Regions from separate parts of the Alkalibacterium psychrotolerans genome, predicted to be linked through region 1. Evidence: a T-box and tRNA genes for the amino acid it is inferred to sense, from the RefSeq annotation. Region 1 holds a T-box; the other holds one or more tRNA genes.

Region 1 (7,422 bases):
GATGTTCTCCAAGTATTGGAGAAGTTGAACAAAAAGCAGAACAAAACGATTGTCATGGTGCTGCATGACTTGAACCACGCTGCTCGTTTTTCAGATTATCTGATAGCTTTGAGAGACGGTCAGATTGTTAAGGCGGGGGAACCGTCAGAAGTTATGACGAATAGTGTGCTTAGACAAGTGTTTGATATTGATGCAAAAATAGTTCAGGACCCGCATACGCATAAGCCTGCCTGCCTGACCTACCACTTATTATAATTTACAGACACACTCCTGAGGAAAAAGCATTTTCTTGGTAGTTGTGTCTTTTTTTTGATACTGTTTAGAAAGAGACATCACTATTAAGGAGTGACTTTAATGAACGTATTAATTGTTGGAGCAAATGGTCAAATTGGACAGCACTTAGTTGACGAACTGAAAGAAGGCGGCCAGCACACACCGATTGCCTTTGTCAGAAAAGATGAGCAGGTCAAAGCCTTCGAAGAGAAGGGAATCGAAGCGAGATTAGGAAACCTTGAAGACAGTGTCGATGAAATTGGAAAGAGTATGACAAATATCGACGCCGTGGTATTCACAGCCGGCTCAGGAGGCGGGACCGGTTATGATAAAACACTGCTGATTGATCTGGACGGTGCAGTTAAAGTAATGGAGGCTGCTGAAGCAAACGGAATTGATCGGTTTGTCATTGTCAGTGCCTTCAATGCAGACAACCGTGAAAAATGGAGTGGGGAAATCAAGCCTTATTATGTTGCCAAGCATTATGCTGACAAATGGCTGATGAGTTCTAATCTGAACTATACCGTTGTTCGTCCCGGTGCATTGGAAAACGAAGACTCCATCGGTAAAATCAGAGCAGAAGACGGTATAACTAATCCAGAGACACGCAGCATTCCACGTGTTGATGTAGCTAAAGTAGTAGTGCATTGTCTGGATAATGAAAATACCCATAAAAAAGCATTTGATTTGGTAACCGGCGAAGATGACATTAAGGAAGCGTTGAATAAGATTTAAATCGCTGACGAATTAAACAAGAGAATGTCCGGTGGCCGCCGGGCATTTTTTGTGGTTACTTTTTTAGTAGAGGGTATTGAAAACAACAAAGAAAACGGTTACAATAAAGTTAGTGAAAAAATTATTAAGGAGGATAGTGGGCAGTCTGAACAAAAATAATTCTTTAAGGTGGGATGGTATGACAAAACGTTTAGAAGGAAAAGTGGCGTTAATTACCGGCGGTGGAGCTGGTATAGGCAAAGAAACAGCCAAGTTGTTCCTGAATGAAGGCGCAAAAGTGTCCATAGTCGATATCAATAGTGAAGATCTTAAGAATGCCGAATCAGAATTAAGTGAATTTGGTGAAGTATTGAGTGTTCAGGCAGATGTATCCGATGAAGAAGCAGTTAAAAACTATGTGGGGAAAACTGTGGAGAAATTTGGAACCATCGATGTCTTCTTTAACAACGCAGGGATTGAAGGAAAAGTTGCGCCAATCATTAATCACGATGTTAAGGATTTAGATAAGGTGATGGCCGTCAACGTTCGCGGCGTGTTTTTGGGAATGAAACATGTTTTACCGGTCATGATGGAACATAAGCAAGGCAGCATTATAAATATGTCCTCTGTTGCTGGCTTTATCGGTTCGCCCGGTGTTTCACCTTATGTTGCAAGCAAGCATGCTGTAATCGGACTGACCAAGTCTGTTGCTCTAGAAACAGCAGCTGAGGGTATTCGAGTCAATTCGGTTCATCCTTCACCTGTGAATACCCGCATGATGCGTTCGCTGGAACAAGGTTTTGATCCTGATAATGCAGACGCAGTGAAGGAAGGTCTGGAAAAAGATATTCCAATGCAGCGATACGGGGAGTCCGATGATATAGCAAAACTGGTGTTGTTCCTGGCTTCCGATGATTCTACATTTATTACTGGTGCCCAGTACCGTGTAGATGGTGGAATGGCTGCCAAATAACTTGAAAAGATACATTAAAAAGGGGGAAGAGTCAGCTGACATGTTCAGCTGGCTTTTTTGTTATGGGGTAAAATGTGAACTTTATACGGATGATTTCGTTTGTTTTATGTTAAGACCAACTAACTTATGTGTTGAAAAAGACTTTTCTGTTCGGGAAAAAAAGTTTAGATAATGGTATACTATAGTCGGAAGCGTGAATTGCTTTCTTTTACAATTAGAAGGAGAGAAACTATAATGAAGAATTTATTTAAACGAATGCTGACAGGCGGTATTGCCCTGTCGACAGTCGCCATGCTGTCAGTCAATGGAGTAGCCGCATCTGAAGGCATCGATACCAGTGTTGTGAATGAAGCCTGGGGACTCCCGACTTATGTATACGGCGGGGGACTGAATGACGCACAGATAGAAGAAACAGCCGACCTCTTAGGCATTGACAGTATGGATAATGTAGCAAGTGTGGCCGTAACGGGTGAGGACTTGCAGAACTATCTTGGGACGGGGTCAGGAAATACAGCTAGCATGATTTCATCAGTCCTCGTGCAGCGTGAAAGCGAAGGCCACGGGGTTGATGTCATCAATGAAACACCGGATAACATCACTCAAATTACAGAAGAACAGTACACCAATGCGGCTATCACAGCCGGGGTGGAAGATGTGACAATTATGGTGGCAAGTATCCGTCCGGTAACAGGTGAAAGTGCGCTGACTGGTATCTACAAGGCCTTTGACGTAAACGGAGAAGATTTGGACCAGGACCGAATGGAAGTAGCCCAGGAGGAACTGGAAACCACGAATGAGATTGCCCAGGAAAATGCGGACGAGGAAGACTTTGACACAAACCGTTTTGACCAGGCGATTGTAGAAATCAAACAGCAGCTGGCTGATTTGAGAGAACGTCAGGATGAACTGGCAACAAGAGAGGAAATTGAAGAAATCATCAATGATGCACTGGCAAACAACAATCTTCAGAACGTTATTTCTCAAGACCAGATTGACCGCCTGCTTGCCTTTTTCGAACGCTATCAGCAGACGGGTGCCATTGATTCAGCGCAAGTAAGAGAGCAGCTGGAACAGCTATCCGGCAATCTCCGCGACCGTTTCGGCGATGCCTGGCAGCAGGCCGAAGACAGTGGCCTGCTTGATCAAATTGGTAACTTTTTCAGACAACTCTGGGAAGCAATTACCGGACTGTTTAACTGATAATTAAATAGAAAAGAACAAAGGCCTTTGACTTTGCTGACTATTGAGAAATAACTCAATAAAGCAGACTCAAAGGCTTTTTTGATTGTAAGATTTGAGGCACTCAAATCTTACCTCTGTAAAGGGCTTTAAGAAGGAAGAAAGATGGGACATCTTTCAACATTCTTCAGGGTTCGGTATACTCAAAGGTCGAGAGTATACGAGCTAGCCGAAAAAGCGAAAAATTGGGTAAAGTGAAGAGAGGGTTTTCCATGAGTTTGACTAAGAAGGTCCGCTTTAGGTAAAGTGAGTGAATCATGCAGCGTGAGTTTACCCAAGTGGTATCAAGTTCGGCAAAGTGAAGAAAAAACGGCAGCCGAGTCTGCTATAGATTAAGCAACTTAAGTAAAGTGAAGCGATTCAGGTCTGGAGTTTACCCAAGGAACCGCGCCTTCGGCATACTGAAGCACTGCAGACTGTTGAGCAGGCTGAACAAGCCGCTTCTTCGGCAAGCTGAATACTCCTGACACGGTGAGCTTGCCGAACAATGAACAACTCAAATAATAAGAGAAAAACTGAAAAAGAGATACCAGCCCATAAGCCGACATCTCTTCTCATATTAAAAGTACGTCCCGATTAAACCAGGTTGATTAGGAAATATTTTTTCTTCCCTTTGCGTACAATAATAAAGCGGTCATCAAAGCTGTCTTTCTCGCTGACAACATAATCGACATCTTTAACTTGAATGCCTTTCAGACGAATGGCACCATTTTTAATGTCTTCGCGTGCTTGTCTGCGTGAAGGCTCGATTCCAGTCACATCAACCAGCAGTTCCACCAGGTTGTGTTCCCCTTTAGCTGCTTCAGAAGAAGGTACATCCTTAAAGGTCGAACCAATCTGGTCAGCTGTCAGGTTCTGAATGTCTCCCGAAAACAGGGCTTGAGAAATACTGATGGCTTCATCCAAAGCTTCCTGACTGTGGACGAAACGCGTCATTTCTTCAGCCAGTGCTTTTTGAGCGGCACGCTTATGTGGCTCTGTTTCGACTTGTTTCGCCAATTCATCAATCTCACCTTTGGAAAGGAAAGAGAAGTACTTCAGGTATTTAATAACATCGCGGTCATCCTGGTTGAACCAGAACTGGTAGAATTCGTAAGGGGTTGTCTTTTCAGGATCAAGCCAGATAGCTCCTTCGGCTGATTTTCCAAATTTTGTTCCGTCAGCTTTTAATAGCAGGGGAATAGTCAGACCAAAGGCTTTGGCTTCAGAGCCTTCTTTTTTACGAATCAAGTCAAGTCCCGCAGTGATGTTGCCCCACTGGTCAGAACCGCCAATCTGCAGTTGAACATCTTCATTCTGGAAAAGGTGAAGGAAGTCCACAGACTGAATAATTTGATAGCTGAACTCGGTAAAGGAGATACCCGTGTCGAGTCGGCTGGATACAACGTCTTTAGCCAGCATCGTATTGATATTGAATTCCTTCCCGTAATCACGCAGGAAATCCAAAAAGGACAAGCCGCTCAGCCAGTCGTAGTTGTTGACCAGTTTAATGCCGGACTCTTCGGAACCGGCTTTAAATAGCTTGCGCATCTGCGCACTCAATTTATCGGCATTCTCCATTATTTTATCCATTGTCTGGAGGGTACGCTCTGAATTGCGGCCACTCGGATCACCAATTGATCCTGTTCCGCCACCGATTAGGATGACCGGCTTATGACCAGCCAGCTGGAATCGTTTCAGAATCATGAAAGGAATTAAATGGCCCACATGCATGCTGTCTCCAGATGGATCAATCCCACAATACAAGGCAATGCTTTTCTCCTCGGTTAGTTCACGCAGGCCTTCTTCGTCGGTCTGCTGGTTAATGGCTCCGCGCCACTCTAATTCGCTTAATATACTCATAATAAATGCTCCTCTTTTTCAATTTTTTAGAATCTATCTAATTGTCGAAATCCTGTAGCTCCAGTTAATTTTGAATACAAAAAAAGCCCCGCAAAAAGCTTGTGCTTTCTGCCGGGACGAACATGCCGTGGTACCACCCAGATTGAAGCGGACTGTGCCACTTCCTCTTATCCCATAACGCCGGGACGCGTCTTTAAAGATAGCTCCAAGGTGTAATTCATGCTGCCAGCCCATACGAGTTTTCACCAGCCACTCGCTCTCTAAAATAGGTCAGACACACTACTTCGCCTGTTCATCGCTTGAATATTCTAAGAGTCAGTATAATTCAATACGGTTTAATAGTCAATTATTAATCCAATAAAGTCTTCAGGTGTTGCAATAAGATTGCCCATCTATTTTTTTGGAAATACTAATGGCTTCACACTACACTTTATTTTTTGGTATGCTAAACTATAGATAAGACAAGTTGTTAGTGAAAGGATGACTGCATTTGGTTAAACAAAGGAAAGAGACATTCAAGATGAATACTAATCCAAAAGCACCAGAAGAATCGTGTGTAACCTGGGGCAATTACCGATTCACTGTATTGACTCCGGCGATGATTCGTTTAGAGTATCATCCGGAAGGAAAGTTTGAAGATCAATCGACTCAAACGGTTTTAAACAGAAATTTTGAAACACCTGAATTTGAACTCAGAGAAACAGATGAATACATTGAAATTATAACCACGCACTCTCATTTAATGTTCTACAAAGAAGAGGGCGGCTTTACAAAACATAATCTGAATATTGAAGCGATTGGAAATTACAGCCTCTACCATAGCACCTGGTACTTTGGTGAAAAACCTGAGACGTTAAAAGGAACTGCCCGTACACTGGACTTTGCTGACGGCGCCATTGAACTGGAAGAAGGGCTGATGAGCCAAAACGGCTTCTCCGTGTTTGATGATAGTAAATCGATGCATCTGACTGAAGACGGCTGGGTAAAAAAACGCTCACCTAATCTAGTCGATATGTATTTCCTAGGTTATGGCCGGGACTATTTAGGTGCACTGAAAGATTACCACTACCTGACAGGGAAAACACCATTATTGCCGCGGTATGCATTAGGTAACTGGTGGAGCCGCTATTATGCCTACACTCAGGAAGGCTACAAAAACCTGATGAAGGAATTCCAGGCACGCTCTATTCCATTTTCCGTTGCCGTCATCGATATGGACTGGCATGTGACCGATGTGCCGTCCGAGTACGGCTCTGGCTGGACAGGCTATACATGGAACAAAGAGTTATTCCCGGATCCGGAGGGCTTCTTATCCTGGCTGCACGAAAATGGTATGCGCACAACCTTGAATCTTCACCCGGCAAACGGCGTACAACCTTATGAGGAAATGTATGAACCGATGGCAAAAGAATTAGGCGTGAATGTGGAACAGGAAGAGCCGATTGAATTTGATATTGCCGATCAGGACTTTTTAAATGCCTATTTTGAATACCTGCACCACCCGCATGAAGAAATTGGTGTGGACTTCTGGTGGATAGACTGGCAGCAGGGCAGTGTCACGAAAGTGGAAGGACTGGACCCCTTGTGGATGCTCAACCACTATCATTTCCTGGACCATGCGCGTGATGACAACCGCGGACTGATTTTCTCCCGTTATGCCGGTTTAGGCTCGCACCGTTACCCGATTGGCTTTTCCGGTGATACGGCTGCGACTTGGGATTCCCTGGCTTTTCAGCCTTACTTTACTGCAACCGCAGCGAATGTCGGCTACAGCTGGTGGAGTCATGATATCGGCGGTCACATGGGTGGCATCAAGGATAATGAACTCTTTGTCCGCTGGGTACAGTTCGGTGTCTTTTCACCGATTAATAGACTGCACAGTCAGGATGGCGAGTTCAGCGGTAAAGAGCCATGGCGTTATGGCCAGAAAGCTGACCGTATTGTTACGGACTTTATGCAGCTGCGTCACAGATTAGTGCCGTACTTGTATACGATGAATGTCATCAACTATCAGGATGATTTCCCACTGGTTAGACCGATGTATTATCATTATCCGTGGAAAGATGAAGCGTACGATGTGCCAAATCAGTACTACTTTGGAACACAAATGATTGTGGCCCCGATAACTGAGCCCACACGCAACGATTTGCGTTTAGGAAAAGTCAAAGTATGGCTGCCTGAAGGTAAATGGGTAGACTTCTTCAATAACCGGTCATACGAAGGGGACCGCATGATAGATGTGTACAGACCGATGTCCACCTTCCCGGTATTTGTCAAAGCCGGTGGCATTGTGCCAATGGACCAGTCTGTTGAGAACAGCACGGATAATCCAAGTAAAATGGATCTTCGTATATACGCCGGTGATCATGGCAATTTCTCAC
Region 2 (7,422 bases), on a different contig from region 1:
AGAAGATTTAGTCGGCGCATTTTCGTCCGACCTTCTTGATAAAAATGGTGAAGTCTTTTATACAATTGGAGCCGAAACACGAAACTTTGCAGCTCCAGAAGAGATTCCCGACATCATGGTTGATGCTGTGATTGCAATCGAAGACCAGCGCTTTAAGAGTCACTTTGGTATCGATCCGATTGGTATTGGACGGGCAGCTGTTGGTTTCGTGACAAACCGTGGTCAGATTGTGGGAGGTGGAAGCACCGTTACACAACAACTTGTTAAGCTGTCCGTGTTCTCTACAGCCCCTGAAGACCAGACGCTAGAGCGTAAAGCACAGGAAGCCTGGCTGGCTGTTCAGCTAGAGCGTCAACTTTCCAAGGAACAAATTATGACGATGTATTTAAACCGTATTAACCTTGGTGGCAATATCTATGGTGTAGCTGCAGCATCAGAGCATTACTTTGGCAAACCGGCCAGTGATCTAGAGATTCATGAAGCAGCTCTGTTTGCCGGTATGGCCCAGGCACCCAACCGATTTAACCCCCGCATTAACCCGGATCTTGCAGAACGTCGCCGTAACATTGTTATCCGTGCCATGCAGAGTGAAGGTATGATTACAGAAGAAGAAGCTGATCAGGCAATCAATACGCCTGTTACAGAAGGATTAGTAGAACTGAGTGTCGTTGAGCAAAACGATCTAGTTGTTGACAGTTTTGTGACCCAGGTCAGACACGAAATCAGAGAAAAAACAGGACTTGACATTTCAACTGCCGGCTTGACTATTGAAACCAACTTGGATATGGAAGCCCAGCAGCGCGTTTTTGATGTACTAAACTCTGATGAGTATGTAGATTTCGTTAAAGACAATGTACAGTCGGCTGTTTCACTTGTCGAAGTTGAAACTGGTAAGATTAGAGCTCTCGGCGGTGCACGCAATCCCGGAGGCCTTCGTGAAACTAATCACGCTATGGAAAAACAGACCACTGGCTCTACAATCAAGCCACTTACAACCTATGGACCAGCTATCGAATTTTTGCAGTATTCCACGTATCATCAAATTGTAGATGAAGAATATACCGTGCCAGGAACCGACTGGACACCACGAAACTTTGACAGGCAGTTTCGCGGTCAGATGAGTCTTAGAGATGCTCTCGTAGAATCAAGAAACATACCTGCTGCCAAGATTATGAACGAAGATCTTGAAACAAGTCAGATTGACGAGTTTCTTGGAAATCTGGGAATCGATTCAGATGAATTGAATGATTCACCAGGTATTTTCCCTCAGAACGCTATAAATGGAGAAATGACACCTCTTCAGCTTGCCGGTGCTTATGCTGCCTTTTCCAATGGGGGTAACTTCACTCAGCCTCACGCAGTTACTAGGGTCACTACACGTGATGGCCAAGAAATTAATTTGGTACCTGAAACCAACCGAGCAATGTCTGATTATACAGCGTATATGATTACAGATATCTTAAGAGGTGTTCCTTCTAATTTAAGCAGCACTGTTGGTATCCCTAACCTGCCTCAAGCAGGGAAAACAGGAACGACCAACTTTGCTCCAGAGGATTACGAACGCTTTAATCATCCATCACATGGTGTGCCCGATTCATGGTATGTCGGCTATACGTCTAACTACTCCCTTTCAGTTTGGACTGGGTTTGATAGAAATGCGGAAGGGAATTACTTGTCTCTTGAAGACGGTTCGCGATTGATTCCACGCCACATTTACCGTGAAGTGATGTCTTATGTATCACAAGGTTTAAACAACACCGAATGGACCAGGCCAAGTTCCGTTACAGAAGTGGCTGTTGAGGATGGATCTGACCCCGCTCAACTGCCTGGACCAAACACACCGGACAGTCACATTGTGAACGAACTATTTGTAACTGGAACTGAGCCGACTGAAGTATCCACTTCATTTGGTGAAGAACTGGATGCACCGACAGGCTTGTCAGCTGAATACGATGAAGACGGCGATGAGCTTACGGTTACTTGGGACGATTATGAGCTTGAAAACGAAGATGAAGACGTCACTTACAATCTAACGATTGACGGTGAAAGTACTACTGTCTCAGATACAGAGTTCAGTTTAACCGAACCACCTGCAGGAACACTGACTATTTCTCTTTCTGTCAGTGCCTATGGCAATACTGGACCAGAAGCAACCACCTCTATCACCATCCCTGAACGTGAAGACGAAGAAGATGAGGATGAGGATGAGGATGACGAGGAAGAAACTGAAGAGGAACCGGATGAACCTGAAGAAGAGGAACCGGAAGAGGAACCTGAAACGGATGAAGATGAGGAAGAAACTGAAGAAGAGCCTCCTTCTGACGATACAGATGATTCAGATGATGAAGAGGACACTGAAGAAGATGTAGAAGATGTAGAAGAACCAGAAGAAAATGACGAGGAAGAGGAAATAAACGACGACGAAGATTAACACTATTGTCTCTTACCTCCCCTACGCAAAAAAATATAATTTATAAAAAAAACAGAGAATGTCAATTCTCTGTTTTTTCGTATTCATTTAAAATCTTTAGTCTAGAAATGAGTTCTAGTAAATTTGAGTCTTTAGTATAATCATTTATGCCACTTTTGGGAATTTAAATAAGGAAAAAATTACAAAATGCATTATTATTTAACTAGCAGAAGATATTTTTTGCAGTCAGAGCCTTAGTCGATCTAGGTGGTTAACTTACAAATTGGAATTTTATGGAATCTGGTAGCTATTTCTTCTAGCGAGTCAACTGGTGTACACTAATTCTAATGAGTCGACTAGCTAGCGCTGTAGCGGGTCATCTGGTGTACACAGAGTCCTATGAGTCGGCTAGCTAGAGTTCTAGCGGGTCATCTGGTGTACTCAGATTCTTATGGGTTGACTAGCTAGCGCTGTAGCGGGTCAACCGGCATACACAAAGTCCTATGAGTCGACTAGCTAGCGCTATAGCGGGTCAACCGGCATACACAGAGTCCTATGAGTCGGCTAGCTAGAGCTATAGCGGGTCATCTGGTGTACTCAGATTCTTATGAGTTGACTAGCTAGCGCTGTAACGGGTCAACCGGCATACACAGAGTCTTATGGGTCGACTAGCTAGTGCCACAGCGGGTCTTCTCGCATGAATAAAACTAAATGAGTCTGCACTAAAATAGATAAAAAGTTTTGAAAACAATATATTTGTAATAGCAGTTCAAAAAAAGTGCTTAGTCAAAAGACTGAGCACTTTTTTCTAATCTTCATTCTTATCGTTATCTTCATTAAATCGAGAGCCGAATAGCCACTTGCCCTTTAATAATCGTATGCCTATAAAGATATTCCAGACTCCTACCAATATTCCTGCTCCCCCGACAATTGGATCATGAAATACAATGAACAGTGACAATAGTAGAATGATTATCCCAATAACCAGAAGAAATATACCATGATTTTTTCCCATTGTCCTCAACCTCTTTTGTAAATTAGTAGATAATACAGATAAAACTCAATGCATGAGCATTGAGTTTTATTATCGTCTATCTTAACCAGAAAGGTATCTGGTTATAGTACTGGGCTACTAGGATTCGAACCTAGGAATGACGGGATCAAAACCCGCTGCCTTACCGCTTGGCTATAGCCCAATTAAGGGCGACTGATGGGGATCGAACCCACGAATGCCGAGACCACAACCCGGTGCGTTAACCACTTCGCCACAATCGCCATTTTTATAAATTTACACTAGCTTTTTTAACTAATGGTTACAGGGGTAGCAGGAGTCGAACCCACATCGATGGTTTTGGAGACCATAGTTTTACCATTAAACTATACCCCTATTGTATGGAGGGAGTAGGATTCGAACCTACGAACCCGAAGGAGCGGATTTACAGTCCGCCGCGTTTAGCCACTTCGCTATCCCTCCGCTATTTCATGGCGCTGGACAGAGTCGAACTGCCGACACACGGAGCTTCAATCCGTTGCTCTACCAACTGAGCTACAGCGCCTAAATCTACCACTTATACAGTTATCTGATACAATCACTCAGTAAGTAGCATGATGCATTAAATCGGAAACACGGCGGTCTGAAGACCGCGTGTACTGAGCTTGTAAGCTTCTAAAGAAGCAACTACAAACCTTAAATCGGAGACACGGCAGCCTAAAGGCTGCGTGTATCATGGTTGTACGTTGCTGAAGCAACTACAACCATGACAAAGGAGGATGTGGGATTCGAACCCACGCGCGCATTTACACGCCTGACGGTTTTCAAGACCGTTCCCTTAAGCCGGACTTGGGTAATCCTCCGACAAATAACTATTCAGTTATTATGACCCCTACGGGATTCGAACCCGTGTTACCGCCGTGAAAGGGCGGTGTCTTAACCGCTTGACCAAGGGGCCTGGATATAAAAATAAAAAACGGAGAATGAGGGATTCGAACCCTCGATACGGAAAAACCGTATACACGCTTTCCAGGCGTGCTCCTTCAGCCACTCGGACAATTCTCCATATTAAAACTCCGCAAGCAGGGCTCGAACCTGCGACAACACGATTAACAGTCGTGCGCTCTACCAACTGAGCTATTGCGGAATATTATTACTATTAGCAACTTTTATATCATAGCATTTATCTTCAAAAATGTCAACGCTTCATATAAAAAACCAAATCAAAAAGTAGTGTTTACCGCTATCTGAAATTTATTCCGGCACAAGGACTGATATAAATTCTGGCAGAACTTTAACTACTAACGGAAATTCAGGTCCTTTTTCACCGTCCATAGCCACATGGGCCTTTTTATTCTGTAAGGAGAACCGGGCAGTTTCAAACGATTTAATTGTTACTTCAGGAGGTAGCTTCTGCTTTTCTTCTGACATCAGTTTAGAAACAATACTTATTTTTTCGCCGAGTGTGTTTTTATCCATTAAAAATAAATAGAGTTTTCCATCATTCATGGTGGCTTCTTCAAAGAAATGATCGATACCTGAGATATTATGGGACACACCTATTAATAAAAGACTGGTTTCTTTTCTAAAGGATTTACCATCGAGTTCAATTATAAGATCATGTGTTTCTTCATTTTTCAAAGATTTCATACCTTCAATAAAATATGCCAGTGATCCGTAACGTTCTTTCATATTATCAGAAACTTCCCATACCGTTTCAGGGACAGACCCAGCAGAAATCGAACTCAAAAAAAGCTGCCCATTGACACTTCCGACATCACACGTCTCTACTCTACTGTTAATCAACTGCTCAACAGCATTTTCAATCGGTAAATCAATCCCAAAACCTCGAGCGATATTATTAACAGTACCCGTTGGAATAGCTCCAATAACAGGATGAAACTCATGATGCTTTAAAGTATTCAGCACTTCTGAAACTGTACCGTCTCCACCAATAATAATCAAGTAATCTTTCTTTTCCTGACAGGCCTGGGTAGTATATTTTGTTATGTCGCTTTTACCTTGAGTTACTTCAACGGTACAATCCCATCCAGCAGATTCAAATTTCTCTTTGGCAAATAAAGCCATTTCTTCCCCCTGCTTTTTACCAGAAGAAGGATTGGCTAGAATAAGTGCTTTCTTCATGCCTGTCTCCTCGCTTTTCCTAACCGTACTAGCTATTCTCTGCTTGACAATCCGGACACAGTCCGTAAATTTCAAGGCGATGGGAATCCACAGTAAACCCAGTTAAATTACTCGCTACTACTTCAACATCATCCAAACCGGGATAATAGATGTCCTCTATTTTTCCACAATTTGAGCAGATAGCATGGTAGTGCTCAGTCGAGGCAAAATCAAAGCGACTGGAATGATCTCCATACATCATTTCTTTAACTAAGCCCAGATCCGTGAATAGTCTTAAGTTGTTATAAACAGTCGCAACACTCATGCTTGGAAAACGCTCTTCCAATGCACGGTAAATTTCATCAGCTGTCGGATGACTGTCCTGATCTATCAAATATTCAAGTATGGCGTGCCTTTGGGGGGTAATCCGTATATTATTAAACTTTAACCGTTCAATGGATTGTTCTACTAAATAACTCATCTTTATCAATCCTTTATCTTTTCCTTCTATCTAACCAAATGATACAGTTTCCAGTCATTTTTTGCAAGAATATGTCAGTTCCATACTTAATTTTATTAATATTGACTGCTTATTTGTAGTATACTGAATTTACTATAAAAACTGAAAGCAGTGACTTATTTAAAATGAAAATTGGGGCAAGAACCTTTAAAACTAGTTTGGCTGTATTCCTTTCTTTAATCATCCCTATTGCGCTAGGTTTTGAGGACAGTGCATCTTTAGCGGGAATATCCGTGGTAGCGTCTATGCAGCCGTCAGTAAAAAAATCCTTTCAAACGATGGGTGAACGCCTGATTGCCAACTCAATAGGTGGTTTTGTGGCAGTTTTGATGGCTAGCGCATTCGGAACGTCTATTATAGTTATCAGTTTTGCTACAGCTATTCTTATTGCCATCCTGCATCAAATGAATCTTAACAACGTGATTGGCTTATCTACGATGACGTTGATTATCATTATGCTCTCAACAAATGGAGATATTTTATCTAACGCCGTAATCAGAGTTTTGGCAACCTTCATTGGTGTCCTAGTGGCATTCTTGATTAACCGTTTTGTGCTCCCCCCTAACTATGAGGAAAAATTATTTCAGTTGACGAATGTGGTGACTGATGACCTGACAAGATATATGCGTGTCAGCCTGAGGAAAAACGTTCAATACTCTCTGATGCGTTCAGACTTACTGTCACTGGAAAAATCAATTACCGATATGAAGAAATATTTAACTTTACTTCAGGACAACCAATGGACGCGCTGGTTTAATCAAAAAGAAATCTCAATCACACGTTTGCTTGTCATCTACAGACAATTTATTCGAACAACTGAATCAGCTTATTATTTGGTCAAGACACTTCACCTCTCGGAAAATGTTTATAATCATTTCCCGGATGACTTGCGTATTTTACTTCGCGAACGACTGGAAACGTTAATGTCTGCGCATGAGCAAATAATATTGAAATGGAACGGTCGAATTCTCCCTAAAGAAGTTAATTTCATTGCCTACAAGGCAGACCTTCGTATAACCTTCATGGAGTCATTCTTCAACGAAGCCAGTCTGGAATCCTACCTGGAAAACGACTATGGCCAGAGTAATACAGTCATTCATCTTATGTCAGCAGTACTAGACTATGAAGAAAATCTACAGCATCTAAACAAATTAGTCAGCAGTTTCAAGACTAATCATGTCACAGATGATGTATCAAAAATTAACACACTACACTAAAAAAAGCCGGCCTGTGGCCAGCTTTTTTTATTCATTCACTTGACTCAAATACCCATCGACTATTTCCGTAACGAGCTCATTCCCTGCTTCATTCAACTCATTATCTGTTTCGGTAAAGTAATTGCTTAGTCCGTTTGATTCTGCCTGCTCGTTAAAATCA

Evidence for each region. The T-box of region 1 lies ahead of tyrS (tyrosine--tRNA ligase). A T-box ahead of a tRNA ligase gene usually reads a tRNA of that ligase, here a tRNA-Tyr.
Region 2: it has a tRNA-Tyr gene. The T-box ahead of tyrS (tyrosine--tRNA ligase) is inferred to sense a tRNA for this amino acid. The anticodon was not compared.

What each region holds. Positions count from the first base shown of each region.
Region 1 is NZ_BAAGPH010000034.1:132,570-139,991, forward strand. It holds gene ACYVLS_RS06270 (ABC transporter ATP-binding protein) at 1-255, shown strand, start outside; gene ACYVLS_RS06275 (SDR family oxidoreductase) at 355-1,008, shown strand; gene ACYVLS_RS06280 (SDR family NAD(P)-dependent oxidoreductase) at 1,187-1,960, shown strand; gene ACYVLS_RS06285 (DUF1002 domain-containing protein) at 2,195-3,160, shown strand; gene tyrS (tyrosine--tRNA ligase) at 3,776-5,041, opposite strand; T-box leader at 5,151-5,346, opposite strand; gene ACYVLS_RS06295 (glycoside hydrolase family 31 protein) at 5,532-7,422, shown strand, end outside.
Region 2 is NZ_BAAGPH010000024.1:36,310-43,731, reverse strand. It holds gene ACYVLS_RS03940 (transglycosylase domain-containing protein) at 1-2,431, shown strand, start outside; gene ACYVLS_RS03935 (hypothetical protein) at 3,219-3,425, opposite strand; tRNA gene ACYVLS_RS03930 (tRNA-Gln) at 3,535-3,606, opposite strand; tRNA gene ACYVLS_RS03925 (tRNA-His) at 3,613-3,685, opposite strand; tRNA gene ACYVLS_RS03920 (tRNA-Trp) at 3,727-3,797, opposite strand; tRNA gene ACYVLS_RS03915 (tRNA-Tyr) at 3,804-3,884, opposite strand; tRNA gene ACYVLS_RS03910 (tRNA-Phe) at 3,894-3,966, opposite strand; tRNA gene ACYVLS_RS03905 (tRNA-Ser) at 4,175-4,264, opposite strand; tRNA gene ACYVLS_RS03900 (tRNA-Glu) at 4,288-4,359, opposite strand; tRNA gene ACYVLS_RS03895 (tRNA-Ser) at 4,379-4,466, opposite strand; tRNA gene ACYVLS_RS03890 (tRNA-Asn) at 4,476-4,548, opposite strand; gene ACYVLS_RS03885 (diacylglycerol/lipid kinase family protein) at 4,656-5,546, opposite strand; gene ACYVLS_RS03880 (Fur family transcriptional regulator) at 5,575-6,006, opposite strand; gene ACYVLS_RS03875 (FUSC family protein) at 6,171-7,262, shown strand; gene ACYVLS_RS03870 (hypothetical protein) at 7,290-7,422, opposite strand, start outside.